3 regions of the Halobacillus sp. GSS1 genome follow, and region 2 is predicted to be linked to each of the others. Evidence: predicted binding sites of a transcription regulator. Region 2 holds the regulator's gene; each other region holds the start of a gene.
The links. Region 2 encodes LexA, which represses DNA repair genes until DNA is damaged. Its sites were predicted from a motif close to CGAACATATGTTCG; they were not measured.
Positions count from the first base shown of each region.

Region 1: the regulator LexA is predicted to act here: its motif matches at 8,032-8,045, upstream of ruvA (Holliday junction branch migration protein RuvA).
Region 3: the regulator LexA is predicted to act here: its motif matches at 5,727-5,740, upstream of J0K78_RS16220 (YhjD family protein).

Region 1 is NZ_JAFLHE010000001.1:1,123,158-1,133,097, forward strand. Features, by position in the region: gene spoVB (stage V sporulation protein B) at 1-458, shown strand, start outside; gene J0K78_RS05945 (DUF421 domain-containing protein) at 1,099-1,791, opposite strand; gene J0K78_RS05950 (ArsB/NhaD family transporter) at 1,812-3,098, opposite strand; gene J0K78_RS05955 (TIGR04086 family membrane protein) at 3,224-3,607, shown strand; gene yajC (preprotein translocase subunit YajC) at 3,652-3,909, opposite strand; gene tgt (tRNA guanosine(34) transglycosylase Tgt) at 3,925-5,064, opposite strand; gene queA (tRNA preQ1(34) S-adenosylmethionine ribosyltransferase-isomerase QueA) at 5,096-6,121, opposite strand; gene J0K78_RS05975 (DUF2905 domain-containing protein) at 6,150-6,347, opposite strand; gene ruvB (Holliday junction branch migration DNA helicase RuvB) at 6,344-7,345, opposite strand; gene ruvA (Holliday junction branch migration protein RuvA) at 7,364-7,981, opposite strand; gene J0K78_RS05990 (BofC C-terminal domain-containing protein) at 8,123-8,692, opposite strand; gene J0K78_RS05995 (YebC/PmpR family DNA-binding transcriptional regulator) at 8,772-9,524, opposite strand; gene J0K78_RS06000 (YhcN/YlaJ family sporulation lipoprotein) at 9,648-9,940, opposite strand, start outside.
Region 2 is NZ_JAFLHE010000001.1:310,286-320,225, forward strand. Features, by position in the region: gene hflX (GTPase HflX) at 1-461, shown strand, start outside; gene J0K78_RS01555 (methionine gamma-lyase family protein) at 512-1,759, shown strand; gene J0K78_RS01560 (MerR family transcriptional regulator) at 1,886-2,290, shown strand; gene glnA (type I glutamate--ammonia ligase) at 2,315-3,646, shown strand; gene lexA (transcriptional repressor LexA) at 3,804-4,427, opposite strand; gene J0K78_RS01575 (YneB family resolvase-like protein) at 4,730-5,389, shown strand; gene J0K78_RS01580 (DUF896 domain-containing protein) at 5,475-5,708, shown strand; gene tkt (transketolase) at 5,892-7,895, shown strand; gene J0K78_RS01590 (hypothetical protein) at 7,897-8,040, opposite strand; gene J0K78_RS01595 (YneF family protein) at 8,201-8,425, shown strand; gene J0K78_RS01600 (cytochrome c biogenesis CcdA family protein) at 8,565-9,266, shown strand; gene J0K78_RS01605 (Na(+)/H(+) antiporter subunit B) at 9,331-9,759, shown strand; gene J0K78_RS01610 (response regulator) at 9,774-9,940, shown strand, end outside.
Region 3 is NZ_JAFLHE010000011.1:48,857-58,796, forward strand. Features, by position in the region: gene addA (helicase-exonuclease AddAB subunit AddA) at 1-523, opposite strand, end outside; gene addB (helicase-exonuclease AddAB subunit AddB) at 523-4,023, opposite strand; gene lepB (signal peptidase I) at 4,309-4,845, opposite strand; gene J0K78_RS16215 (TVP38/TMEM64 family protein) at 4,900-5,547, opposite strand; gene J0K78_RS16220 (YhjD family protein) at 5,759-6,175, shown strand; gene J0K78_RS16225 (competence protein ComK) at 6,096-6,623, opposite strand; gene J0K78_RS16230 (DUF3939 domain-containing protein) at 6,929-7,375, shown strand; gene J0K78_RS16235 (SDR family NAD(P)-dependent oxidoreductase) at 7,376-8,122, opposite strand; gene J0K78_RS16240 (hypothetical protein) at 8,917-9,852, opposite strand.

The sequences.
Region 1 (9,940 bases), 810 kb from region 2:
TACTTCATTATATCCAAACACCACTTCAAGCAACCTTACAAGCTTTGGACCTTGCCCGTCCGGCCATGTGGAACACATTGATTGGAGCCGTTATCAAGTTTATTGTCCTTGTCGGTTTAAGTTCTCGTCCTGAATTCGGGATTCATGGAGTTGCTCTTGCAATCGTCGTGGGTGTCGTTGTCGTTACACTTTTGCATTTAGGGGTACTTATGAAATATAAGGTCATCTCCTTCCCTTTACAGATGTTCTTTCGATTCGGACTTGTTATCGGAATCATCGGAGTCGTTGGATTTCAATGGAAACATCAGTGGCTTCTTGAGAGTAAACCTCTTTCGCAGTTGTTGACAATGGGTACGGGGCTTTCCATTTTGTACATTGTGCTATTGTTCGTCTTTCGGTTAATCCGGATGGAAGAATTGAAAATGATCCCATGGAACCGCATCTTCAACAAAAAATAACCGCCTGATAGCGGTTATTTTTGTCTTCTTATTTAATTTCATAACCTCACTAAAGCTCCCTTTAGTTGAAGACTCAGTTTCGAGACTTTTGTTGGGTAGATAGGGGCTGCGGGGAATAGCTCGCTTTCCGCGGGAGCTTGGTGAGCCTCCTCGGACTGCGTCCTGTGGGGTCTCACCAAGCACTTTTATCCCGCAGGAGTCTCGCCATTCCCCTCCGCCCCTTTGCTATATCAGTGTCTCGAAACCACTTCATGAATAATCAGCTATTCTATTTGATGAGAGTATAAGGATAATACTCCCAAGCCGAGGTACTTGAACCCTGAAAGCTTGATACAGAGCGTTTTATGCCTACACCAACCGGGATAAGACCATCCAACTTTGGTGAAGGGGTTCGTTTACCCCCTCTTTGAATGGGGTGGTTGGGAAGCTGGGAGACTCCCGTGGGAGAAAGGAGATCGGCGAGATCCCGCAGGGCGTAGCCCGAGGAAGCTCGGCACTCCCCCACAGGAAAGCGAGTAGCTTCCCAACCACCCCTGACGCTCAACTCGGGCAACGAGCCCCGGAAAGTCTCGAAACTGAGTCTTCAACAATCCTGCCATTTAGTTGAATAACCCCATTCTCTTCTTTTGAGAGAATGGGGTTATTTAAATTCGTTGTTTTGGTCGATTTGGACTTCGCCCTGGTCGTTAATGGTACATAAGGATATTTCATTGAAAGAATGGAACCCTTGCTTTCGCACTTCATTTACGAGCCATTGTTTATTTTTTCGGATTGTTTGAAGACCACTATATTGCACTTCACCATCAGCAATTAAAACAACGGCATAATCAGAGCTGCCATCGTCTTTCTTTTCAAATACTGAAAGCTTCCCTGATGGTTCCAGAATTGCATAAGCGACATCCCCTACTTGTTGAATGCCATGTTCGCGCAGTTGTAACAATAGATCATTGAAATTATAACGCTGCCGCTTCATCTCTTTCTCATCGACTTTTCCGTGTTTAATGATGATGGAAGGCTTGCCGTCGAACCAGTTTCTGAACCGTTGGTTTTTCAATGAAATCCATGCACTACCAATTTGGATGGCGAGGAGAACGGCCATCGGCACGATGGCTTTCCAAATAGCCTCACCCGGATTCTCGATAAGGAAGACGGCAATTTCAGCGAGCATGATAAATACGACCAGGTCCATAACACTAAGTTCACCAATTTCTCTTTTCCCCATGAAGCGAAAAACAAGGAGAATGATCAAATAGGTGATCAGTGTGCGAATGATAATGCTGAATACAAGCACTCCGAGCACAACCTTTCCTAAAGGTTTCCCTTTAGTTAACATCACCTATTTTTCCTGTTTTATTAAAGAAATGGAAGCAAATAACGGAACCAAATGTAAATGGATGATACGATTAAGGAAAGGATCAAAACCGGAAAGCCGTACAGTGAAAATTTAATAAAAGGAATAGGTTTATTATGACTGGCTGCAAGGCCCGCCACCACCACATTGGCAGATGCCCCGACAAGGGTACCGTTCCCTCCAAGGCAGGCCCCAAGAGCCAATGACCACCAGACAGGATCGACGTTCATCATTCCATATCCCTGTAACTCTTGAACCACAGGGATCATCGCGGCAACGAATGGGATGTTGTCGACCACACCTGAAAGGATTCCTGCACTCCAAAGCATCACCATCGAAGTGATAGGCATATCTCCACCTGAGATCCACACCATCCCTCTCGCTAATTCATCAATCACACCAACCGTCTCTAACCCCCCTACAAGCATGAACAAGCCCATAAAGAAAAACAATGTCACCCATTCGACTTCCTGAAAAACATGTTCAACTTCAAGCTCTTTCTCAGACATAAAGAGCAGCAATAGTGCTCCACTGACAGCGATCGTCGTTATATCCATATGAATAAATGGATGCATCATGAAACCGCCGATAGTAAGAAGCATGACGGAGATGGATTGAAAGAGCAACGGCGACATTTTCAAATATTCTTTCGCATCTACACTCATTAAGTCCTCCGCTAAGGCATGATCATACGTAAGCCCTTTGCGGAATAGCAGAATGACGCCTAGCGTGACCAGGACAAAAATAATGAATACCACAGGGCCTAGATGATAAAGAAATGATACAAAACTGAAATGGTCTACCGCTTGTCCGATCATAATGTTCGGCGGGTCACCGATGAGTGTAGCCGTACCACCAATATTAGAGCTGAAAATAGTCATGATCAAATAAGGAAATGCGGGAAGTTTCAAACGATCGACAAGAGTCAAAAGCACAGGTACAAATAAGAGAACCGTTGTAACATTATCTAAAAAAGCAGACCCTACCGCTGTAAACAGCGCTGTTACGAGCAAAAGCGGCACAGGTCTTCCTTTGACAAGCTGTGCTAACCAAATAGCTAAAAAAGTGAAAATCCCTGTCTTTTTTGTGATGGACACTAACACCATCATAGAAAAAAGGAGGGCAACGGTTTCCCAGTCTATAAATCCAAAAGCCTGTTCCCATTCATAAATCTTTGTCATTAAAAGAAGTACGCCACCTGCTACAGCTACCAGTGCACGGTTTAACTTCTCCGTCATTATCAGTACATAGCTAGCTACAAAAATGAGTATTGCAAGTACAGTTGACATAGATCTTCCCCTTTTTGGACGGACTTTATTAATACTTATTCAAGTCCGGAGGAAAATATCTGCTTCTATCTATAGAGTTTTCATGCATATAGATAAAAGTGACAAGCATATCAAGGGGGGATGGGATGAAAAAGTTATTGTCAGGGGTCCTGGGGTATGGAGTCGGGTCTATTTTTATCCTAATGATTGTATTTGCAGGCGTGTTAGCACTTTTACTAAGGTTTACTGGAATGGAATATGAGACACTCAATCAATTAGCTCTAGTTGCAGGGATCAGCATACTAGCGATCGGTGGCATGCTGGCAGCTTATAAGGGAGAACAGAAGGGATGGCTCTCTGGAGGGATGACCGGGCTGATCTTCGTCAGTGCGATGATTTTATTTCAAATCATTTTTGAAAACTCATGGGTATCTCTGCCTCAATTAAGCTATTTCGGAGGGTTGGTTCTTGCGGCCTGGCTTGGTGGAATGATAGGAGTCAACCTGCCACGTAAAACGGTGAGGAGATGACGGTACGTAAAATCCCGCTACAAGTGTAGCGGGATTGCATTTGATTAGCTCAATTTTTCACGTACGGATGAACGATCGAATTTCAGTTGAGTACCATCTTGTACAGAAATCACAAGCGAACCTTCATCAATCGCATGAATCGTTCCGTGAAGTCCTCCGATTGTTATAACTCTATCGCCTTTTTGGAGGTCCGACTGCATTTGTTGTACTTGCTTCTGTTTCTTTTGCTGCGGTCGAATCAATAGGAAATAGAAAATGACAAACATTAGAATAATTGGAAGTAAACCTACTAATGTATCCATTTATTTTCCCCCTTTCTAAAAGTTCTTTGCGTTTGGTTTGTTGAAACCATACATTTCAAAGAATTCTTCTCTAAAGTCACCGAGTCGATCTTCTCTAATGGCTTCACGCACTTGCCTCATTAAGTTTAACAGAAAATATAGATTATGATAAGTCGTAAGTCTGAAACCGAATGTTTCGTTAGCTTTGACTAAATGGCGTATATACGCACGGCTGTAATTTCTACATGTGTGGCAATCACAATTCTCGTCAATGGGACGGAAATCACGTGCATATTTCGCATTTCTCACAACTAGTCTTCCCTCAGAAGTCATCAGAGTCCCGTTCCTTGCAATTCGAGTTGGGAGCACACAGTCAAACATATCAATTCCCCGAATGCTGCCATCAATCAAAGAATCTGGCGAGCCAACTCCCATCAGATAACGAGGTTTTTGATCAGGCATCAGGGGCGTGGTGAATTCGAGAACACGATTCATGACATCCTTCGGTTCACCAACAGAAAGCCCCCCGATTGCATAACCTGGGAAGTCCATAGATGTCAGGTCACGAGCACTCTGACGACGTAAATCTTCATACTCTCCACCCTGAATGATACCGAACAATCCCTGATCATGTGGACGCTTGTGTGCTTCCAAGCAACGCTCAGCCCAACGGCTCGTTCGCTCTACCGAGTCTTTCATGTATTTATGCTCGGCTGGATATGGAGGGCATTCATCAAAGGCCATCATAATATCCGGACCAAGGGCGTTTTGGATGTGCATTGCCTTTTCTGGAGATAAGAAAAGCTTCTCCCCACTAATATGGTTCCGGAAATGGACACCCTCTTCTTCAATCTTTCTAAGGTCACTCAAACTGAAGACCTGAAAGCCGCCGGAGTCCGTTAGAATAGATCCGTTCCAGTTCATGAACTTGTGCAGACCACCTGCTTCTTCAATGATGTCTTCTCCTGGACGAAGCCACAAGTGATACGTATTCGAGAGAATGATTTGTGCACCCATCCGCTCCAACTCTTCCGGACTCATTGTCTTAACGGTTGCTAGTGTACCGACAGGCATAAACATCGGTGTTTCAAAAGATCCGTGTGGTGTATGGACCTTTCCCAGACGTGCGCCTGTCTGCTTACATGTTTTAATCAATTCATATGTGATTGCCATGATTTCTACCCTTTCTCACTGTTGATCCCTAAGATCATTTTATGAACATCGCATCTCCAAAACTAAAGAAACGATACCTTTCTTCTACCGCCTGTTTGTAAGCCTCCAAAATAAAATCTCGTCCTGCAAAGGCACTGACAAGCATGATTAATGTGGACTTAGGCAAATGGAAGTTTGTAATTAAACCATCGATGGCTTTCAACTTCTGAGGCGGATAAATGAAGATATCCGTCCAACCGCTTGCCTCTTTAAAAGTTCCGTAATCACGGATGATGGTTTCGAGAGTTCTGGTGGAAGTCGTTCCTACCGATATGATCCTTCCGCCTTTTTCTTTTACTGCATTGAGCTGATTCGCTGTGTCTTCACTCAGTTGGTAGAACTCTGCATGCATATCATGTTCCTCCACTTGATCAACACTGACCGGACGGAAAGTACCAAGCCCTACGTGGAGTGTCAAATACGCAAGTTCAATCCCCTTCGACTGCAAATCCTTTAACAGTTCTTCTGTAAAGTGTAATCCAGCGGTTGGGGCAGCGGCTGAACCTTCTTCCTTTGCATAGACAGTCTGATACCGGTCTCTATCCGACAATTGCTCTTTGATATATGGCGGCAAAGGCATCTCTCCCAGAGATTCCAGTACTTCAAGGAAAATACCTTCGTAACTGAATTTTACTTTGCGTCCTCCGTGCTTTTGCAATTCGGTACATTCGGCTACAAGCTTTCCTTCTCCGAATATGATCTTTGTACCAAGTTTCACCTTTTTCGCAGGTTTGACCAGCACTTCCCATTCATCCTGTGCTGTTTGATGAAGAAGCAGGACCTCTACTTTCCCACCGGTCCCGTCTTTGGATCCGTACAGCCGTGCAGGCAAAACCTTGGTGTCATTCAATACAAGGCAGTCACCTTTTTCTAAGTAATCGGTGATTTGAGAAAAATGCCGATGTTCGATGGTTTGTTCTGAACGATCACAAACCATGAGCCGGGAAGCCGTGCGATCTTCTAATGGAACTTGGGCAATCAGCTCCTCCGGTAAATCAAAATCGTATTGCTTAATATCCATGTGAATCCCCTATTCTATGTGTAATCGGTCAAAATTTTCTTATGAAATAGAAAATTAACGAAAGGACAATGCTCACAATAATGGAAGTCATAATGGGAAAATAAAACGTGACGTTTCCTTTTTTAAAGCTGAGATCGCCTGGCAATTTTCCAAATATACTCCATACTATACCGATCAGTATGAACACAATCCCTATTACAATAAAGATTTTACCAAACCCCGTCAAGAGCCAGGCACCTCCCTGTTGAAGTGAGTGTAGGCTTTAGGTGTGACCACCCGGCCTCTTGGCGTGCGTTGGATATAACCAATTTGCAGCAGGAACGGCTCATAAACATCCTCAATCGTTTGAGGTTCTTCTCCAATCGTTGCCGCTATCGTATCCAATCCCACGGGTCCTCCCTGGAAGCTGTCCATGATCCCTTTCAGCAATTTGTGATCGATAAAATCAAGACCTTCTGCATCTACTTGAAGCATTTCCAATGCTTCCTGTGTTGTTGCCTTGCTGATGACTGTCTCCCCTTTCACCTGAGCAATATCGCGGACACGCTTCAACAGGCGATTGGCAATCCTCGGTGTTCCTCTCGAACGACGCGCGACTTCAACAGCCGCCGCCCCATCGATTTCAACAGAAAAGATTTCTGCTGTTCGCTCTACGATGGAACAAAGCGCTTTCGTATCGTAATATTCCAGACGGCTGTGCACGCCGAAACGATCTCTGAGAGGCGCGGAAAGCAAACCGGCTCTCGTTGTAGCTCCGACCAGCGTGAAAGGTGGAAGATCAAGTCTTACAGAGCGCGCGCTCGGCCCCGTTCCTACGACAATATCAAGACAGAAATCTTCCATAGCTGGATAGAGAACTTCTTCGACCGAACGTGGAAGGCGATGGATTTCATCAATGAAAAGGACATCCCCGGGTTCCAAAGAAGATAAAATTGCCGCTAAATCCCCGGCTCGCTCAATGGCTGGACCAGCCGTCGTTCGAAACTGGACGCCCATCTCATTAGCAATGATCGAAGCCAGTGTTGTTTTACCTAAACCGGGCGGCCCATACAACAGTGCATGGTCAAGGGGCTCATTCCGCATCTTTGCCGCTTCGATGAAGATGCTAAGATTATTTTTCACTTGATCCTGACCAATATACTGTTTCAGAGTTTCCGGCCGTAAACTAAGCTCAATCTCCTGGTCGGCGTTCTGTTGTTCTCCGGATATCATGCGATCTTCCAACATTCATTCCTCCTTCCCTTAAGATTTCATAAGTAACTGCAGCCCTTGTCTGACATAATCATCCACGCTGCCATGCTTGGCTTTTTCAAGTTCTGTACGAACCATCTTCACTTCTTTTTCTGTATAACCCAGGGCTTTTAATGCTTCAACCGCGTCGTCCACGAATGCCCGCTTCTCTTTCGAGGTCAGATCATCCTGATAAAATAGAGTGTCCTCATTGTCTTCATCAGGAAGCCAGACAATCAGCTTCCCTTTTAAATCAAGGATCATCTGACGAGCAGTCTTCTTACCGACTCCCGGAAATTTCGTTAAGTATTTATCGTCTTCCTGCTCAATAGCCGATACGAATTCTGGTACACTTACTGTTCCAAGGATTGCAAGTGCTCCTTTTGGTCCAATGCCAGAAACGTTTAGTAACTGAGCAAAAAGCTGTTTGTCTTCTTTTTTCTTGAAACCGAAAAGCGATTGATTATCTTCTCTTATATAGTGGTACGTATGTACTTTGACTTCCTTGCTCATTGAATCTTGAAAATGATATGGATTCGCGCACAGCACTTCGTATCCTATGCCGCCTGTTTCTATAGTGATCGACCCTTCATCGAGTGTCGTCAACTGACCTTTCACGTAACTAATCATTGTAAAATTCCCTCTCTACCCTTTATTGCTATCCTTCCTATTGTAACATACAAGCACATGTTCGCCCATGCTAAAAAGCCGTGGATCCCCTTTGAAACGGCATAAAACAGCCACAACGATTTGTGGCTGTTTTAAAGTCTTTCATACTTCATCTTGTTTGGAAAATTGACGTACGACTTGCTCAAAGTGTCGATGATCCTTGATTTTTATGCCCTGTTTTAATTCATTCTCTCTTTTAGTTTCTAACGGCTTAATGGGAACTGGTTTAAAGGATTCTATCACCTTCCCTTGATCAGGAAGACCTTGAAAGACGGCTAGCTCGCCATCCTCTGTCAATCCGAAATACCCCGTCTGTTTTGTCAAAGGAGAGATATCATCGACTTCTCTCTGAAAAACCACTTTGTCCAACTGCTGTTCTTCAACCGTCCATCCCTCGTACGAAGCCCAAAAATCCATCATAGACCAAATGGTTTCTTCTTTTTTTGTCGTTTCTGTCACACCATCTATATAATGCTCCTTTAGAATGACCGTCAGTTTCAAAGGTTCCGGCTTCACCAATGTCTCCACGGATTCTATTTGCTCCTGCTTACCCTGGATGACTCTTTGAGGCGTGTTATCTTTAAAGGTTTTCTGTTGAGTTTGATCAATCATCGACCAACTCAATACGGCAACGCCTATGGTTAATCCAACAATCCAGGCCCATCGTTTCATAACAGGATCCCCCCTAAATAAAATAACTTCTGTTTCTAGTGTGTCCAGAAACAGAAGTTATTATCATAGCAAAGGGAGATCACGATAATTTTTCCAGGATCGCTTCATCAGCATCAAGATTGTGATAGACTTCTTGAACATCGTCGTTATCCTCCAACATATCAATCAGCTTCAACATTTTTTCTACGCCTTCTTCGCCAAGTTCCGTATAAGTTTCAGGAATCATGGTCACTTCACTTGTAGTAAAGGCATACCCATTTGCTTCCAGGGCCTGTTTCACATCAGAAAAAGATTCAGGATCCGTATAAATTTCAAATTGTTCTTCTGAAGTTTCCATTTCCTCTCCACCGGCTTCAATGACTTCAAGCATCAGTTCTTCTTCATCCGCCTCTGTTGTTTCCCTGTCGATCACAAGATAACCTGAGCGGTTGAACATGAAGGAGACACACCCATTCTCCCCTAAGTTTCCATCATTTTTATTGAAAGCATGTCTGACATCTGCAGCTGTACGATTCTTATTGTCCGTCAATACTTTCACCATAACTGCTACCCCGCCAGGACCATATCCTTCATACGTATATTCTTCATAATTGACCCCTTCAAGGTCCCCGGTCGCTTTTTTAATGGCTCGATCAATGTTATCTTTCGGCATATTGTTTGATCTTGCTTTATCTACAGCTATACGCAGCGCAGGATTGGTTTCTTGATCCCCGCCTCCTTGTTTCGCCGCCATGAAAATCTCACGAGCAAGCTTCATGAAGAGTTTTCCGCGTTTCGCATCTTGAGCACCTTTTCGATGCTTGATATTACTCCATTTTGAATGGCCAGCCATTGGACATTCTCCTCTCCCAAACAAATCTTTATCGTCCCTTAGCGTAAGTTTAATCAGCATTGGACTCTACATTCTAATATATCACAATCCCCTTTTTTCTTGAAAGCGAACCGTTATCCCCTGTTATTGATTAAAAAAGTTTTTAAACCTTTCTCTGATTTTATCAGGTGCTTCCCTGTCTCTTGAGTTAAAGTTTTTCATTTCATCCCAGCTATTGTTATTCGTATAGACGACCAAATCTTTATCCGACACTTGCTTCACCTTGGCTTCTATCTTTTCCGGAATCGTTTCATCTCTCAGATCATATGGATTGATCATGACCGCCACATACATGCGATCATCAGTCGAATAAGCTTGAGCCATCGTGATTTCCTTCAATTCATTCACTTTTTCCACTACAGCCATAGCATCTTCGT
Region 2 (9,940 bases):
CAACGACACTTATTGCAGCATTCCGATCTACGTTAGAAGAAGTGACAGAAGCAGACTTTATTGTTCATATGGTTGATGCTTCACACCCTGATCATATGCAGCAGGAAAAGACTGTATTGAAGTTATTGGAGGAACTTGGGGCTGGCCAGTTGCCAGTTCTGACCGTTTACAATAAGAAAGATCTCCTTAAGGAGGATTTCATTCCCCACTCTTTCCCTTCGCTGACAGTGAGCGTACATGATCCGATTGATCGTAAAAGGGTTCTTCATAAAATAGAAGAGGTTTTAAAGGAAGAGTGGGACGAGTATGACGTTTTCTTACCAGCTTCTGAAGGGAAACGGCTCCAGCAATTCAAGGCTTACAGCATGATTACAAGCATTCATTTCTTTGAAGAAAAAGAGGGGTACGCTCTTCATGGTTTCATCCATCCGGAGCACCCATTGAAACACCAAATATTATAAATGAAAACGTTGAATCAACGAAATACTGCAAGATAGGAAGAGGACTCATCATGAATATTCAAGAATTGAAGCAACGCGTAACAAAAGAAATTAAGCCTCAACATGATCACGTGGAAGAGATTGTCGAATACAATCAGCAAAAGGTTTTGAAGGCCTTTCATAAACTGAGGGTCAGCGATTCTCACTTTAATCCGACGACGGGATATGGATATGATGACTTTGGGCGGGACACCCTTGAAGCATTGTATGCAGAAATATTTGAAGCGGAAGATGCCCTTGTCAGACCTCAGCTCATATCCGGAACGCATGCGATTACGACTGCCTTGTTTGGTGTCCTGCGACCTGGAGATGAACTGCTTTACATATCAGGAGAGCCCTATGACACCCTGAGAGAAGTCATTGGTTCTGGAGGAAATAAGGATACAGGTTCTTTACGTGATTTTGGTATCAGTTACCAAACGGTTCCTTTAGAAGAGAACGGGTCTTTTTCCCATGATAGAATTCGAGAAGCTATGCGTGAAAAAACGAAGGTGGTAGCCATCCAACGATCCAAAGGGTACGAAGATCGTCCATCATTTCTCATTGACGAGTTACAGTCGATTATACAGTTCGTCCGTGAAATCAAAGAAGATGTGATTATTTTTGTTGACAATTGTTATGGAGAGTTTGTAGAAATGAAGGAACCACTTGAAGTTGGCGCTGATCTGATTGCTGGTTCGTTAATTAAAAACCCGGGAGGTGGAATTGCTAGGGTCGGTGGTTACATTGCAGGGAGCAAATCCTTGATTGAAAAATGCAGCTACCGCTTGACTGCTCCTGGGTTAGGGAAGGAAACAGGGCCGAGTTTAAATAGCCTTCAGGAGATGTATCAGGGCATCTTTCTAGCCCCACATGTCGTAGGGGAAGCTTTGAAAGGAGCTATTTTCACTTCTAAATATTTAAGTGAATATGGTTTCGACACGAATCCTGCTTATAATAAGAAACGAACGGATTTAATTCAATCCGTCAACTTCAAAACGGCTGAACAAATGATCAGATTCTGCCAATCCATCCAGCAGGCATCTCCGGTGAATTCCCATTTCAAACCCGAACCGAGCGCCATGCCGGGATATGAGGACGAAGTGATTATGGCTGCAGGGACTTTCATTCAGGGCGCAAGCCTCGAATTGACCGCTGATGGTCCCATTCGCCCCCCTTACACTGCCTTCGTCCAAGGTGGATTGACCTATGCCCATGTTAAGATCGCTGTCGTACAGGCAGTGGAACAATTAATCGAAGAGGGTATGGTCAAAGCCTGAAGCTACGGGAATGGTAACCCTTTCAAAAAACAGCGTTAAATTGTGTGAACATTCCTCACATATGTTGACATATCCCTTTCGTGACGTATAATTAAAGTATCATTCTTATGGGGAGGTGGCACATCGATGAGTGATGAAATTCGTCGTTCCATGCCGTTATTCCCGATGGGGATTGTTCAATCCTTGACAGACCTTACTGCACGGCAGATCCGGTACTACGAACAGCACGAGCTGGTACAGCCGGCCCGTTCAGAAGGTAACCGTCGCATGTTTTCATTCAATGACGTCGATCGTCTTCTCGAAATAAAAGACCTGATCGATCAAGGTGTGAACATGGCCGGAATCAAGAAAGTTCTGAAGCTGAATGATCAGCCAGATAATGAGGTATATGATGAGGATCAAGTGAAGGAAGTACACAATGAACTTACCGAAAAAGAACTTCGTCGTATGCTGCAACGAGAACTATTCACAGCGGGAAGACAAGGTAAATTAGCAATCAGGCAGGGAGAAATGTCGAGGTTCTTCCATTAATTTTGTGTTGAGAGGAGAAATTCAATGGGTTTAACAAAAGAAGAAATCTACAAAAAAATCGATGAGGAAAACGTCAAGTTTATCCGCCTTCAGTTTACGGATATGCTTGGTACGATCAAAAACGTGGAAATCCCACTAAGCCAGTTGGATAAAGCTATTGATGGCATGATGATGTTTGACGGGTCCTCCATTGAAGGATTCGTTCGTATCGAGGAGTCTGACATGTATTTGGTTCCAGACCTGGATACGTTCGTCGTTTTCCCTTGGACTTCAGAAAAAGGGAAGGTCGCACGATTCATCTGTGACATCTACAACCCAGACCAAACTCCTTTTGAAGGATGCCCGCGCTACAATTTAAAGCGTAACATCAAAAAAATGGAGAAACTCGGCTTTTCTGCTTTCAACATTGGTACAGAACCTGAATTTTTCCTATTTAAATTAGATGAAAAAGGCGAACCGACGATGGAGTTGAATGATAAAGGTGGCTATTTCGACTTGGCACCGACCGACCTTGGTGAAAACTGCCGTCGCGATATTGTCCTTGAGCTTGAGGAAATGGGCTTTGAAATCGAAGCCTCTCACCACGAAGTAGCTCCAGGTCAGCACGAAATTGATTTCAAATACGCAGATGCTGTCAAGCATTGCGATGATATCCAAACATTCAAACTCGTCGTAAAAACCATTGCACGGCAACATGGTCTGCATGCAACATTCATGCCTAAACCATTGTTCGGTGTAAACGGATCGGGTATGCACGCGAACATGTCTCTTTTCAATGAAAAGGGAAATGCTTTCTTCGATGAGAAAGGGAAGGAACAATTGTCAGAAGTCGCTTACCAGTTCACAGCAGGCATCATCAAGCATGCAACGAACTTCACAGCCGTGACAAATCCTACCGTCAACTCTTACAAGCGTCTTGTACCAGGCTATGAGGCTCCATGTTATGTTGCATGGTCCGGTCAAAACCGTAGTCCACTCGTACGCGTACCGACATCCCGTGGGTTGAGCACAAGAATCGAAGTCCGCAGTGTGGATCCTTCAGCGAACCCATACATGGCGATGGCGGTCCTTCTTGCTGCTGGACTTGATGGCGTAGAAAATAAACTGGAAGCACCTGCTCCTGTCGACCGAAACATTTACGTGATGGATAAAAAAGAACGGGAAGCGCACGGAGTGAAAGATCTCCCAGCCACTCTATATGATGCATTGGAAGAGCTGCATCAAGATCCAATCATGGTAGAAGCTCTCGGCGAGCACCTGTTCGAACACTTCATTGAAGCGAAGGAAATCGAATGGGATATGTTCCGCACACAGGTTCATCCGTGGGAACGCGAACAATATCTACAGACATATTAAATATAAAACCCTTGAAGTGGTTTACTTCAAGGGTTTTTTTGTGTTTCAAGAAGGATTCTCTTTATGATCGAAAATAAGTGAAAACTTTTCCCGTAAAAGTCATAGGGCTTGATATAAATAAAGAAAGAGGCGAGTTTATTTAACTCGCCTCTTTCTTTTAGTGTACGGTCCTGTAAAGGCCGACGACTTTCCCTAAAATGGATACATCCTGTAGCAGGATCGGTTCCATTGTTGCGTTTTCAGGCTGCAAACGAACGTGATTTCTTTCCTTGAAGAAACGCTTCACCGTGGCTTCTTCGTCTTCAGTCATCGCGACAACGATGTCACCGTTCTGGGCGGTTTGTTGTTGTCTCACAATCACCATATCTCCATCAAGAATTCCTGCCTCAATCATACTTTCACCCTGTACGATTAGTACGAATGTGTTGTCATCCGACCCTGCAAGTGTATCTGGTAAAGGGACATATTCTTCAATGTTTTCAACAGCAGTAATCGGTGAACCCGCCGTGACTTTACCGATTACTGGAGCGTAAGAAGCTTCACTTCTTGGGATGCTGTGATCTTCTTCTAATTCAATCACTTCAATGGCACGAGGTTTGGTCGGGTCGCGTCTGATGTATCCTTTTTTCTCCAATCTGGATAAGTGACCATGCACAGTCGAACTTGAAGCAAGACCAACGGACTGGCCGATCTCCCTTACGGATGGTGGATATCCTTTTGCTAAAACTTGTTCTTTAATAAAATCTAGTATTTCCTGCTGCCGCTTTGAAAGTTTACTCATAGATTAGCACCTCGTACATAGGATTATAGTAACCACATTGTACCACTTATATTTCAAAAATACAAACACGCGTTCGAAAAAACCATTGACAAGAACTTGTGTTCGTATATAATGAGAAGTAACAAACACGAACACAGGTTCTTAAGAACGTTCGTTCTAAGGAAAACGGAGGGGTTATCAATGTTTAACAAATTATCTAAGCTGGATTACACCTACATTATTCTTTTTATTGTGAGTTTTATCATTCTCTATTATTCTATGGTCACAGCTGTATAATAGAGAAAGAGAGAGGAACATATACATTGAAAGTGATTTTATATTGCAGAGTAAGTACGGAAAAAGAAGCTCAAGTGACTTCATTAAAACGACAAAGAGCTGAATTGATATCCATGGCGGACAGTCATGATTTCGAAGTTGTTGATTGTATTGAAGAGCAAGCTAGTGGTTACGATATTGAACGTGAAGGGATTTTCCGCATGCTGGAATGTTTTTCTTCCGGGCGTGCGGATGCCTTATTGATACAGGATGAAACACGCTTAGGCAGGGGAAATACGAAGATTGCTTTATTCCATCAATTAAACCGGTTGGAGATCAAGGTGTACTCCCTATCTAACCAGGGGGAGCTCCAGTTATCGGAATCGGATTCGATGGTTTTACAGATTGTCGGCATCGTAGAAGAATACCAAAGGAAGATACATAATATGAAAATACGGCGTGGGATGAGAAAAGCGGTTGAGGGCGGCTATGATCCATCCGCCAACTTATCCAATCGTGATCAGGCACCCGGACGTGAGAGAATCGAGTTTCCCATTGAGGAGGTTGTTCGGTTAAGGAAAAATGATTTGACCTTCAAAGATATTGCAGCGACTTTGAGAGGTTTGGGATATGACGTATCAAAAGCTACGGTGCATCGTAGATACAAGGAGTACCTATCGCTTGAAAAAGAAGAAGAATCACGATAATATTAGATATACGGACAAGGATCTTTGGATTTCTTGTCTTTTTCATGTTTTTACGATCCAGACTATGAGTAAAGGAGAAGGATCTATGTTATCAAAAGAAAAAATTAATCGTATAAATGAACTAGCTAATAAATCTAAGCAGGAAGAGCTCTCGAAGGAAGAAAAAGCAGAGCAGCAGAAGCTGCGCCAGGAATATTTGAAAAATGCCCGTGCATCCTTCAAAAATCAGCTTAAAGGTGTGACCGTCATTGATCCGAAAGGGAATGACGTAACTCCAGAAAAGCTTCGTCAAATGCAAAAGAACGAGAAAAAGAATTAATCCTGATCATTCGTCCGTATTCGATAAAATTTCGAATGCGGATTTTTCTTGTTTAATTCCTTGGATAAGGGGGAAATTAGGTCTGAGGCTGTGCGAAATTTTGCACAAAGCTTGTTTCGAAACGATTTTCATTATAGGATAATACATGGTACATATACCTGAAAAGAAAGGGGAATGTTGAACATGGCAAACAGCCTTGAACAAACATCAATCAATACGATTAGAACTTTAACAATCGATGCAGTAGAAAAAGCAAACTCCGGCCACCCGGGGATGCCAATGGGTGCAGCGCCGATGGCGTATACGCTATGGACTCAGTTCATGGATCACAATCCAAAAAACTCGAACTGGTTCGACCGTGACCGTTTCGTCCTATCAGCTGGACACGGATCTATGCTTCTTTACAGCCTGCTCCACCTATCTGGTTATAATGTGACGATGGACGACCTTAAGTCGTTCCGTCAATGGGATTCCAAAACCCCTGGTCACCCAGAGTTTGGTCACACAGACGGTGTAGAAGCAACTACAGGTCCCCTTGGACAAGGTATTGCAATGGCGACCGGAATGGCGATGGCTGAAGCTCATCTTTCTGCGAAATATAATCGTGAAGGTTACAACGTCGTTGACCATTACACATATACAATTTGCGGTGATGGTGATTTGATGGAGGGAGTATCACAGGAATCTGCTTCTCTTGCCGGTCACCTTGGCCTTGGTAAATTGATCGTTCTTTATGATTCCAATGATATTTCTCTTGATGGTGATCTTGACCGTTCCTTCAGCGAAAGTGTCGAAAAACGATATGAAGCTTATGGGTGGCAGGTCATCCGTGTAGAGGATGGCACGAATACAGAAGAAGTTGCGAAAGCCTTAGAGAAAGCTAAAGCAAACACTGATCAGCCCACAATGATTGAAGTGAAAACGGTCATTGGATATGGATCTCCTAACAAGTCTGGTAAGTCTGCTTCTCATGGTGCTCCTCTAGGTGAAGAGGAAGTAACAGCAGCGAAGCAGTTCTATGAGTGGGAACATGAGCCGTTCCACGTACCTGAAGAAGTTTATCAGGACTTCAAAGATAAAGTTCAGCAAAATGGTCAGGATAAAGAAGAATCCTGGAACAATCTATTGGCTCAGTACAAAGAGGCGCATCCTGAACTTGCTGAAGAGTTTGAGCGTGCGATTCGTGGTGAACTTCCTGAAGGTTGGGATCAAAGCCTTCCAACATACCAGGTAGGGGAAGACAGCCCGGCTACACGCGCAGCATCCGGTGATGCGATTAATGCTCTTTCTCAAGCGATCCCTAACTTCTTTGGTGGTAGTGCTGACCTTGCAGGTTCAAACAAAACGGCCGTCAAAGATGAAGAGGACTTCTCACGTAACAACTACGCAGGTCGAAACATCTGGTTCGGTGTTCGTGAATTTGCCATGGCGGCTGCCTTAAACGGAATGGGACTTCATGGTGGACTTAAAGTATATGCGGGTACATTCTTCGTCTTCAGTGACTACCTGCGTCCAGCTGTCCGTCTATCCGCTCTGCAGAACCTGCCGGTGAACTATGTTTTCACTCATGATTCTGTTGCTGTTGGTGAAGATGGTCCTACTCACGAACCTGTTGAACAATTGGCTTCACTTCGTGCAATGCCAAACCTTTCTGTACTCCGTCCTGCGGATGGGAACGAAACCAATGCGGCATGGCGACTTGCTTTAGAGTCTGAAGCGACTCCAACAGCACTCGTTCTTACACGTCAAGGTTTACCGACTCTAAAAGGTACAGAGGAACATGCCTATGAAGGAATGAAGAAAGGGGCATACATCCTTAGCGATTCTGATAAAGAAGAGCCGGATGCGATCCTGCTTGCTTCAGGTTCTGAGGTGCAGTTGATTGTTGAAGCTCAAGCTGAATTGAAAAAGAATGGTTACGACGTCCGCGTTGTCAGTGTACCTTCTTTCGATCGCTTCGAAGCTCAGCCTAAGGAATACAAGGAACAGGTATTGCCTTCTTCTGTCCGCAAACGTCTGGCAGTTGAAATGGGTGCTTCATTCGGTTGGGACCGTTATGTAGGTCTTGATGGTTCCGTCATCGGAATTGACAAGTTCGGTGCTTCTGCGCCAGGAAATACTGTGATTGAGAACTATGGTTTTACAGTAGAAAACGTAGTCAAGCATGCGGAAAACTTAATGAAATAAACTAGAAAGAAGCTGCCTGTTTCTGAGGCAGCTTCTTTTTTGGCTGAATAGTGAGATCGTAGGAATAACCATTTTCGGTTTCCCTGCTCTGTGTGATATAATATTCATAAGAATGATTGTTGTCTCTGTTACGGTCACCTGTCATAGCAGATAATCCTCCATTTCAGGGTGTTACTGCTTATTCAAATTGACGGTTGATCCTATAGTAGCGTTTGGTCTATAGTCTTATTGAAACGACTATTGTATTCTAAAGAACGTTTTACTATACTGTTATGGGAGACAACACGAAGGAGGAAGACGAAGTCATGACATTGGGGATCGTTTGGGTTATCATCATTGCTTTATTGACTCTTGTCGGTGGTGCAGCTCTAGGCTTCTTCATCGCAAGAAAGTACATGATGAACTATTTGAAAAAAAACCCGCCAATTAACGAACAAATGTTGCGCACATTGATGATGCAGATGGGCCAAAAGCCTTCACAGAAGAAAATCAATCAGATGATGCGTTCAATGAACAATCAAATGAAATAATGACACAAAGCCTTCTTTCCTAAACGAAAGAAGGCTTTCTCTATGCGGACTTCCTGAGATGTTCACAAGATAAACATCGTGTTAGTCCTGAAGCTCTGATACAATAAGAGGCGACTATGAATGAAGGTGTGATGATTGAATGGATGTGAATCTCTTCCTTGCTTTCGGAGCAGGTTTTTTATCTTTTATATCCCCGTGTGTATTTCCTTTATATCCTGCATTCCTTTCCTACATTACCGGGATGAGTGTGCATGAATTAAAAGAAGACAATGGGATGCTGAAAAGAGCAAGTCTGATCCATACGGTTTTGTTCTTACTAGGATTTACAACGATCTTCTTACTATTAGGGTTTTCAGGATCGTTTTTTGCACAGTTTTTCATACAATATGAATCCGTGATCCGTCGTTTGGGATCCATTCTGATTATTTTCTTCGGATTTGTCATTATTGGGGTGTTCAACTTTGATTTTTTAATGAAAGACCGGAAGATCACTTTTAAGAATAGACCCTCTGGGTACATAGGCACGTTTCTTATTGGTCTTACATTCTCACTCGGTTGGACTCCTTGTACAGGTCCAATCCTTGCTTCTGTCCTTTCGTTGGCCGCGGATTCTCCGGAGCTTTTCTTAGTTATGATGCTGTCTTATTCTCTTGGTTTTTCCATTCCTTTTCTAGCCCTGTCCTTCTTCATTGGGAAATTGAATTGGATTAAAACTCATAGTACGGGAATTGTTAAGATAGGTGGGTATATCATGATCCTCGTCGGAATTGCTCTTTATTTTGACTGGATGACTATGCTGACCTCGTACCTTGCCGGAGTCTTTGATTTCCAAGGGTTCTAAGCCGTGGATTTTAATGAGCATTTATATTAAGATGATACTAGAGAAAAAATAAAGGAGCTTTTTTATGACCCAGACCAACGATATTATATTAAGAACTACGACCACACTAATCGCCTTTATCCTGCTAGGGTTTTCCGTTTATTTATTTTTTGCTGGACATAATGCTCCAGGTGGAGGGTTTATTGGTGGTTTAATGACAGCTGCGGCCATTATCCTCATGTACATGGCCTATGGAAGTAAAGCGATGGAAAAGATCCTTCCGATTAATTTCCGTTTTCTGATTCCAGTTGGATTGATGGTAGCGGCAGCAACCGGGATTGGTGGAATGGTGTTTGACGCACCTTTCCTGACTCAAACGTTTGCTTACTTTCAACTGCCGATCCTTGGCAAAACAGAACTCGCCACGGCGCTTCTGTTCGACCTCGGTGTTTATCTAGCTGTTGTTGGCGTAACCATGACGATCATTTTGACCATTGCTTATGACAGGGATTAAAAGGGGAGCATGTAATGGCTAGGGTATTAATTGTAGATGATGCCAAGTTCATGCGGGTAACTTTAAAAAACATCCTGGAAAAAGGACATCATGAAGTTGTAGGGGAAGCCGATAATGGAAAAGAAGCGGTTGAGAAATATGGTTCGCTTCGACCAGACCTGGTTACGCTGGATATTACAAT
Region 3 (9,940 bases), on a different contig from region 2:
TCTCTACATCCAAGTCACTTCGGTCGCTTGAAAAGCGTTCAACCACATCAAAAAAGCGCTGCTGTTCTTCGCCTTCTTTTCCGTACCAGTCCTCAAACAGCTCCTCAAGCACCTCCTGCTGAATCAAATCCGATTCAACCGTATCGGCAATCCGAAAGCCAGGGTCAAGATCAAGCAAGTAGGCATAGCGACGCACCACTTCCATACAGAACGAGTGGAGCGTGGAGATGGAAGCGTTTTGCAGCAAGGATAACTGTTTTTTCAAATGATGGGATCCCGGGTTTTCTTCTAACGCTTTCGCAAGTGCCTGTCCTACACGGTTCCTCATCTCTTGTGCCGCGGCATTGGTGAACGTCACTACAAGCAGGGAGTCGATATCGACAGGGTCATCTTTATGAAGGAGTTTTTGAATAATCCGCTCTACCAGTACCGCTGTCTTCCCTGAGCCTGCAGCAGCAGCCACGAGGATATTCGATCCATGAGAATAAATTGCCCTCTCCTGTTCTTTTGTCCAACTGACCATTACGCATCCTCCTTCCCTTTCGTCAGTCTATCCAGAACATCTTCATCCTTTAAGTCCTGAAGTTTCCGGTAATTGTGTTCTTCCAGTGTGGGATCGAACTGACACACAGATCGGTACGAGCAAAATTCGCAGGCGACCTGCTGGTTTTTCTGAAATGGATCCAGATCGACCGCTCCATCCGTAATTCTCGTTCCTGCTTCTGTCATCAACCCACGGATATACTGTTTCAATTGTTCAAAACGTTCCTCATCCGCTGTTTTTGAACTCTTATAAAATCCGCCCTTCGCCTTCAAAGCGGCAGGGACGATTTGACTGTATCCTTTTTCAAGACCTGTATCCATCATCTGAACCACACGTTCATTTTCTAAAAGCAGGCCCTGCATTTTAAATTTCTTGAAAATCTCTTCTTCAATCTGCTCATCTTTAAGAAGCTGTTTCCCTGTAATCATCGGGTTATGCACATGGAAATAGAGTACGCCCCCAGGGGTTGCATTCTTTCCAAGCCATTGCTCAGCGTTCGTCAGTACAACATCTAAATAAGCAAGCATCTGCAGCGACAAACCATAAAAGACATCCACGAGACTCAAGCCTTTGCTGCTTGATTTGTAATCAATGATTCTTAAAAACAGATCTTCTTCCGAAAGAGCTTTATCCACACGGTCGATACGCCCGCGAAGCATGAGTTCATATCCATTCGGCAAATCGAAAGATAATGGCGGAAGTTTCGCATCTCCTCCAGTCCCGAAGCCAAGTTCCAGACCTACAGGAGAAAATTGGCTACTCCTTGCCTGCTCACTGAGAACGAACGCCGCTCGTGCTATGACCTGCTGCAGCTTCTTCTGAATATATTGATAGCGGTTCGAGCTCTTTAAGATTTGATTTTGCAAAATCGGCGCCAGGGAGTTGGTCGCTTTTTCTGCGTAGAGGTCTGTATCCTGACGACCTAATTGAGAAAAGTCACGCCCTTCCGCCTGGACCCATTCCGTAATCTGCTTGAGGGCTTCGTGGAAGAGTTGACCGATATCCGGCGCATCCAACTTGTATGTCCTTCGTTCTTCAAGTCCAAGACTGTGTTGTGCAAAATACTGATACGAACAACGATGGTATGTTTCCAGTCTTGAAACACTCGTTTTCACTTGTTTATCAAACAGCTTCCCTGTCGTTTCTTTGGAAAGAGGCACCGGTTTGTTCTTATAAAAAAGACTTTGTAATACACGATTCGTCAACCCATGGGAAGGCTCGTGCTCAATATACCAATTCAGCAGGTCCCACCAGACCGGCTGCATCATATATCCTTTCAGATAACGTGCAAACTGCGAAGTGAGTGCTGACCTCGTCTTTTGAGGATTCGTAATGAACCGCTCCGCCTCGTACAAATCATCAGGATCCTGCAAAAGTACATGTTCCTTCGTATTCGGAAACAATTCCTCCATACGTTGAATGAGGGTCGCCGGAACCTTAGACTTCCCTTCCTCATTACTGAGGGGATAGCTGATCCACAATTGGTCTGCGGGCATCGTCAAAGCCAAGTACACATAAAAGCGATCATCCAGCAGCTGGCGGTTGCTGCCATCAGCAAGCTGAATACCATTCTCCGCAAGCAATGAACGCTCTTGTTCCGAAATCATGCCGTCACTTGGCGGCTTCATCGGCCACATCCCATCGGTAACGCCGAGAAGGAACGACGCTTTAATGCCCGTCATTCTTGATCGATCGACACTTCCGACGATGACATGGTCCATGCTTGGCGGAACGTGGGCAAACGTTAAAGATTCCAAACCACTGTCGATGGTACTGCGGAAGACTTGGAGCGACATTTTTTCATCACCGGCCATTTCCACCATCTCATCGAGCAGCTGCAGGAAATCATCCCATACCTGTGCCTGTTCACGGCCGCGTTCGATATCCCCTTTTTCATCATAAAATGCACGCCAGGACTCAAGTTGATCCGGTACGCGCAAACCTTCCAGCCATAAGTAGATGACCCGAGCACGGTTTTCAATCGTTTTAGCTGCTCTTAGATTCTCGTCAAATGGCTGCAACGCTTGGCGCACTTGGTTACGGTACGCATTGATCCGCGTTTGTTTAGCTTTCTCTTCATCCGTCTGTGCGGACTGTTCAAATCCACGAAAGCGCTGGTAAACCCATGGCTCATCTGAAAACCATTGACTGCGCGCCCGTATCCCGTACTCAAGCACGTAATTCTCAAGCTCATCTATTGCATCTTCATTCAATGGATGCGTGCGGTCTGTCTCTGGGATGAAACCGGTTTTTAACAAGCGGAAAACAGAATCATAACGGAAGTTCCCCTCTACAACATCCAAGCCAGAGCGAATGAGCTCAATCATCGGATGGTTAAGCATCGTCCTTTTTTCATCGATGAACACCGGGATGTCATAATCATCAAAGAGGGTTTCAATCAAACTATGGTAAACGTCCGGCTCACGCATCAAAATGGCCATATCCTTATAGCGATAGCCTTGATCACGAACGAGATGAAGAATTTCCTGTGCCACCCCTTCGACTTCTGCCCGGGGATGAACCGCTTCTGCAATCTGAATCGGCACTTCTCCTTCAAACGGGGACGCCGGTCGTACATCGTAATACTTTTCTAAATGCATGAATGCCGGCTGATCTTTCATTCGGCCTGACGTGTGGTCAAGCACTTCCACATCTTCCAAACGGGCCCCTGCTTCCTCGGCAACCTTTTTCAGATCAAGATACGTTTGTTTCGTTTCATGGAAAAGATCCAGCTCAGGGTTCTCTTCTCCTGACGGTTCCTCTGTAGTCAAAGTAACATGAACCGTCTTTACCTTTCTCAAAAGAGTTTCAATGACCTGATACTCCTGAGGCGTAAAGCTGTGGAAACCGTCGATGTACACTTCTGCTCCTTCTAAAAAAGAAGCTTCAGGAATTTTGCTGGCAAGAAGCTGGAGCTGATCTTCACTATCTATGTATTGATCTTTCAACGCATCAACAAGACGATCATAAATATAGGTCATATCGTCCAGCTTGTCCCTCAACCCCTGTTCCTGACTCGTAGTGTGAACAAACTGACCAAGCGCGTCCATCTGGGCTTGAAGATCTTCCGGCGTAATGCGGTAACGCTTGAATTCCGTAATCATTCCCTCCAGCTGTTCAATGAATCCCTGCTTCTCCACCGCTTTTTGAAAAACACGCCAATCGGACGTCCGTTCTTCTACGATTTTACGCAGCATCATTTGAACCCCTGTAGATGTGATGAACTTCTTCGTTCCCCCTCCTGTTTCCTGAAGTACTCTCCAGGCGAGTCGTGAAAAACTGAAGACTTGGGCACGAATAGACCCTTCCACTCCTTCTCTTTTCAGGAGGCCATACTCCTGCTGGAAGGTCATCTGATCCGGAACGATGTAAATAATCGCCGGACCTCGTGGGTCATCCTTTAATTTTGCTTCTATTTCATTTAAGCAACGCGTACTTTTTCCTGCTCCTGAACGACCGAGCAAAAACCGCAGCCCCATACCGACCGCTCCTTTCTTTCTCATTCTGTATATATTTTATCATTTTTACACCGTTTATGATGCTCTCCCGCTCTTCCACAATCGCTCCTTTTTCTTGAAGACTCAGTTTCGAGATTTTTGTTGAGTGTATGGGGCTGCGGGGAATGACTCGCTTTCCAGCCACCCCTGACGCCCAATAGCGTAACGAATCCCGAAAATATCTCGATACTGATTCTTCAACAATTCTGCCATATAGTTGAATAACGATAGACATAAAAAAAACCGCCCGGTAAGGACGGTTGCGTTTTAGAACTGTACGCCGAGTTGGTTCATGGGCCAATAGCGTACATCCACTTTTCCTACAACGGTATCAGCAGGTACAAACCCGAAATACCTACTATCCAGACTGTCCCGTCTGTTGTCCCCCATGACGAACAAATGACCTTCTGGGACCGTCTGATGCCCCGTCACCTCTTCCAACGTGAAATCTTCCGTAAAAGGCAGACCGTCATTCGGACGGAGTGAATCGAGGTAACTTTCGTCGACACGTTTACCATTGATGTATAACTGATCATCTCGAACGGCAATCTCGTCCCCGCCGATTCCTATGACGCGCTTCACATAATCCTCTTCTTCATTTGCATGGAAAACGATCACCTGCTGTCTTCCGATATCCTGCCAATCATAAACCGCTTTGTTGACCATTAGTAAATTCCCGTCATAGAGCGTAGGCTCCATCGATTCGCCGTCTACAATGTAGCTTGCGAATAAATAAGAGCGGAACACAAAAGCCAGCAACAGGGCGAGTAATACTGTTCTGATCGCTCTTTTATATTTTTTCATTGTTTGCGCCTCCACGTGGTATGCTACAAACATTTTACCCTCGCGGAGACAAACTTAATCCCCGCTGTACGCTTTCTGTTCCGCCTTTATTTGTATTCTTTTCTCGATATACTTCCCAAGCACCCAGAAAAGCAGAATGCAAACACCGACAACAATCGATTTCACTGGATTCTGCGCAAACGATGCGATGCTTGAACCTACATAGGCGATTGTAAAAATCATGACGGCTTTGCCCAAAAGGACGGCTAGGATGAATTGCTGACGACTGACATTGGATAATCCAGAAACCACATTAATGATCGATGAGGGGGAAAAGGGAAAACACATGAGCAAGAACAATGGACCAAACCCATGCTCCTCCACCCACTTCGTCACTTTCTTCACTTGCTTTTGCTTTGTAATCTTCCTGAATAAACGCTTGTCCCCTAATCGGCGAATAATAAAAAATACACACAACGATCCAAAAACAGCCCCAAGCCATGAATAAAGAAATCCTTTGAACAACCCATACACCACAGCATTGGCCAAAACAAAGGCAACAAGTGGCAAAATCGGCAAAAACGCTTCAATAAGAGGGAATAGGATGCCCGGAATTGGTCCAAACCGTTCCAATCCTTCAAGCTGTCTTATGATGTAATCAAATAGTTGATCATTCTCCGCTAAATGGCGCCATTGGTTAATTTTTTCAAACACTGAATCCATGATGCTGCTCCTTATGTACACTAGTGACCAGTGTATGCTTTTCTCCATTTTATCTGAAATCCCGCTCCATGCCTACCAGTATGTGCGTCCTTATCTAGCTTTTCCCCTTCCTGCCATTTTCAACCTTTTTGTAAAACTATCTTGCATACATTGGACCTTTCCGTGGTATAATACAAACAAGAACACTTGTTCGTATTCGGAGGAGAATGACATGAGGTATCTAAAACAAAAAGAATTGGATCTCGCTTCCCGTTATTTGTTTTTATCTATGGCCATCACTGTTATCAGGCAGGATCGGAAACACATGGAACATGGGAAATTCAAAATCAAGGAGCCGTACATGGAGATGCTCGGAAAAATGGAGCTGGAAGCGCGAAAGGAACGGAGAGAACTAAGAAGACAAATGGATCATATGAAATTGCAGGTCGTTGAATCCGGGAGGAACGATTCATTTACCTCTTTCCTTTTTTTAGCTCATGGATATGAGGAGAAGCGCAACTATTTCAATCCAGCCATTCGAAAAAAAGTGGAAAATATTCTGTTTGAGCTTATGAGAAGGTCTCAGCAATCCGTTCAGCACGATGATCAGCAACCACAGGTGTCGAATGGAAACGGTCTTCAAGAATGACGCGCAAATGAGCGGTGCGTTGAACTTGATTGGCGAACATGCCATCAGAAACGGGAAGGTTGACAGACATCCCGTTCGTGAATTGAACAGTCGTTGTTTTATTAGGCTCTCCACGGTAGGAGCGAATATATTTATGGGCGATCCAGGAACAGTCTTTTCGTTTCGGGGAGATAATCGGGAAGAAATAAATGCCCATCGCTTCTGATATGACAATCGGGGGTTTGTGCGTGTAACCGGTCAGCTGCTTTGTGCCAGCAATCCGACCATCGAGGCTGCTTGCAAAGTAACGGCAGGAACGATCGATAAGACCACTTGGACATTTTGAAATGACAAAGCGCTCATCCGTCTCCATAACTTCCGTAAAAGCTTGTCCACCCTCTGTATTTTTGGCGATAAGAGCAATCGTCTGAGGGTTAATCTCATATTCTTTTCCATGAACAAATGTCATCCACTACAACACCTCTTTCATTTCAAGTGGCGGCAGCTCTACACTCAGGTCGAACCTACCGCTCATCTTCTTTAATTTACCAAATCACTCGACAAAAGTCTAAACATTTTAAAAAATGTTTCATTTCAACGATTCTGCTATACTACAATTACACCTTTTCTTCTTTCTGCCCTTTGTTTCCTCTCTGCTCTTCACCACGACCAAAGTCAGGATTGAGTAATGTGAAGAAATCGAGTTCAGGCTGAACCGGTTGATCTTTCATTTGAAACACCTCTCAAGCAAAATTCATTTTAGGAGGAATACACATGTGGAGTCGAAAAAACAAGAAGTCGAAACTAGAGAAGAAGGATTTATCCATACACGATGTCCGAAAAGCCGTCCACGCCTACGCGGATGCTAAGCCCAGCGATGTCCCTCTAAGTGTAATCATCAAAGAGGACCTCACCCTGGACTATGAACTTTTATCCCCCTACTTAAAAGCTGTGCCCATTCAAAACTTTTACATGTCCCGGGAGACCTATGAGTTGTTTGAAGAACAGGACCGGGATCTTGCATTGGATATCGATCTCGTTCAACATGCCGTCGACCAATATATGAAACAGACACAGGAACTGCCAATCATAGATGATGACCCATACAAACGGGTAAGTTATTATAAGCTTGAAAATCATCATTTGTTACAACAAAGACCAGAACGTGACTTTTATCTTACAAAAGAAGAATTTATGATTACCTACAAAAAGCCTGAATGATCACCGATCCGCCGTCCCTAATGTCATCCCACCATCCACAACGATTTCTGTTCCCGTACAATAGGAACTGTCGTCAGAAGCAAGGAAAGCAATAGCTTTAGCTATTTCCAGGGGCTGCCCGATTCTACCGAGCGGGATAGAATGATAAAATTCCGGTACCCCTTTCCCCTCTGTCGCCATCTCGGTTTCAACTCCCCCTGGGTGAACCATATTGACACGAACTCCGTACGGCCCGAGTTCAATAGCTGCAGCTTTCGACATAGCCACCACAGATGCTTTCGTTGCCGCGTAAGCGGATGCCTGGCTAATCGGAGCAAAAGAAGAAATGGATAAGTTGTTCACGATAGAACCCTTGCCCTGTTCGATCATATAAGGTACAGCTGCCTGCATTCCGTAAAAGACCCCCAGCTGATTTACTTGGATCAATTGCTCGTATTCCTCTGATTTCATCTCTATAAAAGGCTTACGGATTAAAAGACCAGCGTTGTTTACAAGTACATCCAACCGCCCGTACCTACGGACGATCTCAGCTATTGCAGCCGTCCACTCCTCATTCTTCGTTACATCCAACTGTACAGCCAATGCTTCCGAAGATCCTAACGCTGCCACCACCTCTTCAGCAAGGTGGATATTTCGTGCTCCAAACGCCACCGATGCTCCAAGAGACAATAAATATTCCGCAATGGCCCTTCCCTGTCCACGATTCGCACCAGTCACCAAAACCACTTGACCCTTTAATTTTTTCACAACTTTACGCTCCCTTCCATCCATCGTTCCGTTATTTTAAACACAATCAGCAAAGCTCATACTTTCAAATCCAAAGCTCAGCCACATACAAGTTATTTAAGTAAATGGCAGGTTTGTTGAAGACTCAGTTTCGAAACTTTTATTGAGTGGAGGGGGGCTACAGGGAATAGCTCGCTTTCCGCGGGAGCGCGGTGAGACTCCTATGGGACGAGTGGGACAGGTGAGATCCCGGAAGGCATAGCCTGAGGAGGCTCACCGCCCGCCCCATGGAAAGTGTTCAAATGCGGAATCGTCCTGGTAGACACGACTGGCATAAGCAGAACAGCAACGGAATGTGTTTTTCATTCCTTTGCTGTTCTGCTTATGACGCGAGTGTCTGGACGATGGAGCAAGACGAACCTTTTCCCTGAGCCCCTAGAATCACACGAACATCTCTAAACTGAGTCTTCAAGAATAGGGAGCTTATATTTAAAAGGGCAGGCACAAAAAAAGTGCCCATGCTCACGTGAGCATGGGCCAAAAGAGACGACTGGTTAACTTTTGAGTGAGGGAATAAATTGTTGGAAAAGTGCTTTTGAGAGGAAAGACTTTTCCGTGACACTCATCAGTAAACAACGTTACTGACCTATTTATGACAACCAAATCATAAATAGTTATGAGATAAATAAGCATCACCGCTTATCTGTTTCTATTGTAATATATCCTAGGACAACCTTCACCGAAAAAAAGTTGCGGAGGTCCGCAAACTGGTGCGAATTTTCTAGTAAATGACATAGGACAACTCGAAATTCTAGTTATATAGAACGGATAATCCAATCCATCTCTTCTGTGAATGCCCCTTCTTCTTTTTCAAATTGACGACGTAGTGTCTCAAGATCAAGTAGCACTTCATGAGTCTTTTTTCTAATTTCCCTCACTTCTTTATGAGAAGATTGAATTTTATTTTGAACAAACCAATCCACAAGTAAGCCATCAAAGAAATAGTCGGCAATCGTCAAACCGCCAGACATTTGAATACGAATATCATAATGTGTGCCGAGGTCCTCAATCTCATTTGCGAACTTCCGCAAATACCTTTGTGCGGTATGGATGGCGGTATCCGCATCATCCACTCTCGAATGCTTGACTGCTGTAGTCAGCAAGCCACCACCAAGCATATCCAACGCTCCCCAGTTTTCAGCAGATGTCAACGAAACCGTTGCTTCTTCCAATGCCCGCATGGCAGATTGCCCTGCATCAATTGCCTCATTGATTTCAACCAACTCCGCCTGGAGCATCGATCGCTGTTCACTAAGTTCAACCAAACGCCCTCCTTTCTTCTCACCTTTAGCAATAAGGATTTCCTTTCTTCTTTGATACAGCCGGTCATACTCCACTTTTGGGTTTCCATAAGCAGCGATTCTTTCAGACAGGGTTTCTGCTTCTTCCTCCACCTCAAGAGCAGATTGATGAGCTTCTCTCCACTTCAACCGTGCCTCAATTGCCTCCCGCTTTTCTTTTTCCATTTTCTCAAGCTTCTTACCTGTAATCGTAACGAATAAATTTGTAAGACTCATGCTCTCCAGCTTTTCCACATCTTCTTGCTCTTCATTGAGCTTTTCTAGGTAGTGCTGTTCTTTAGCGCGTAGTTCCATATGTTCTTTTTTCAATTGTTCCCTTTCTCTATGTAAACGTTCTTTCTCAAGATATCTTTTTCTTGCTACCATTAGTGATTCATACAATTCTTTCATCATTCATCCCCCTTCTTTTTATTTCTTACGTCTCAAATAAGAAAAAGTTGCAAATTCAACTAGAGTTGGCTTTAATAAAAAATGTTTT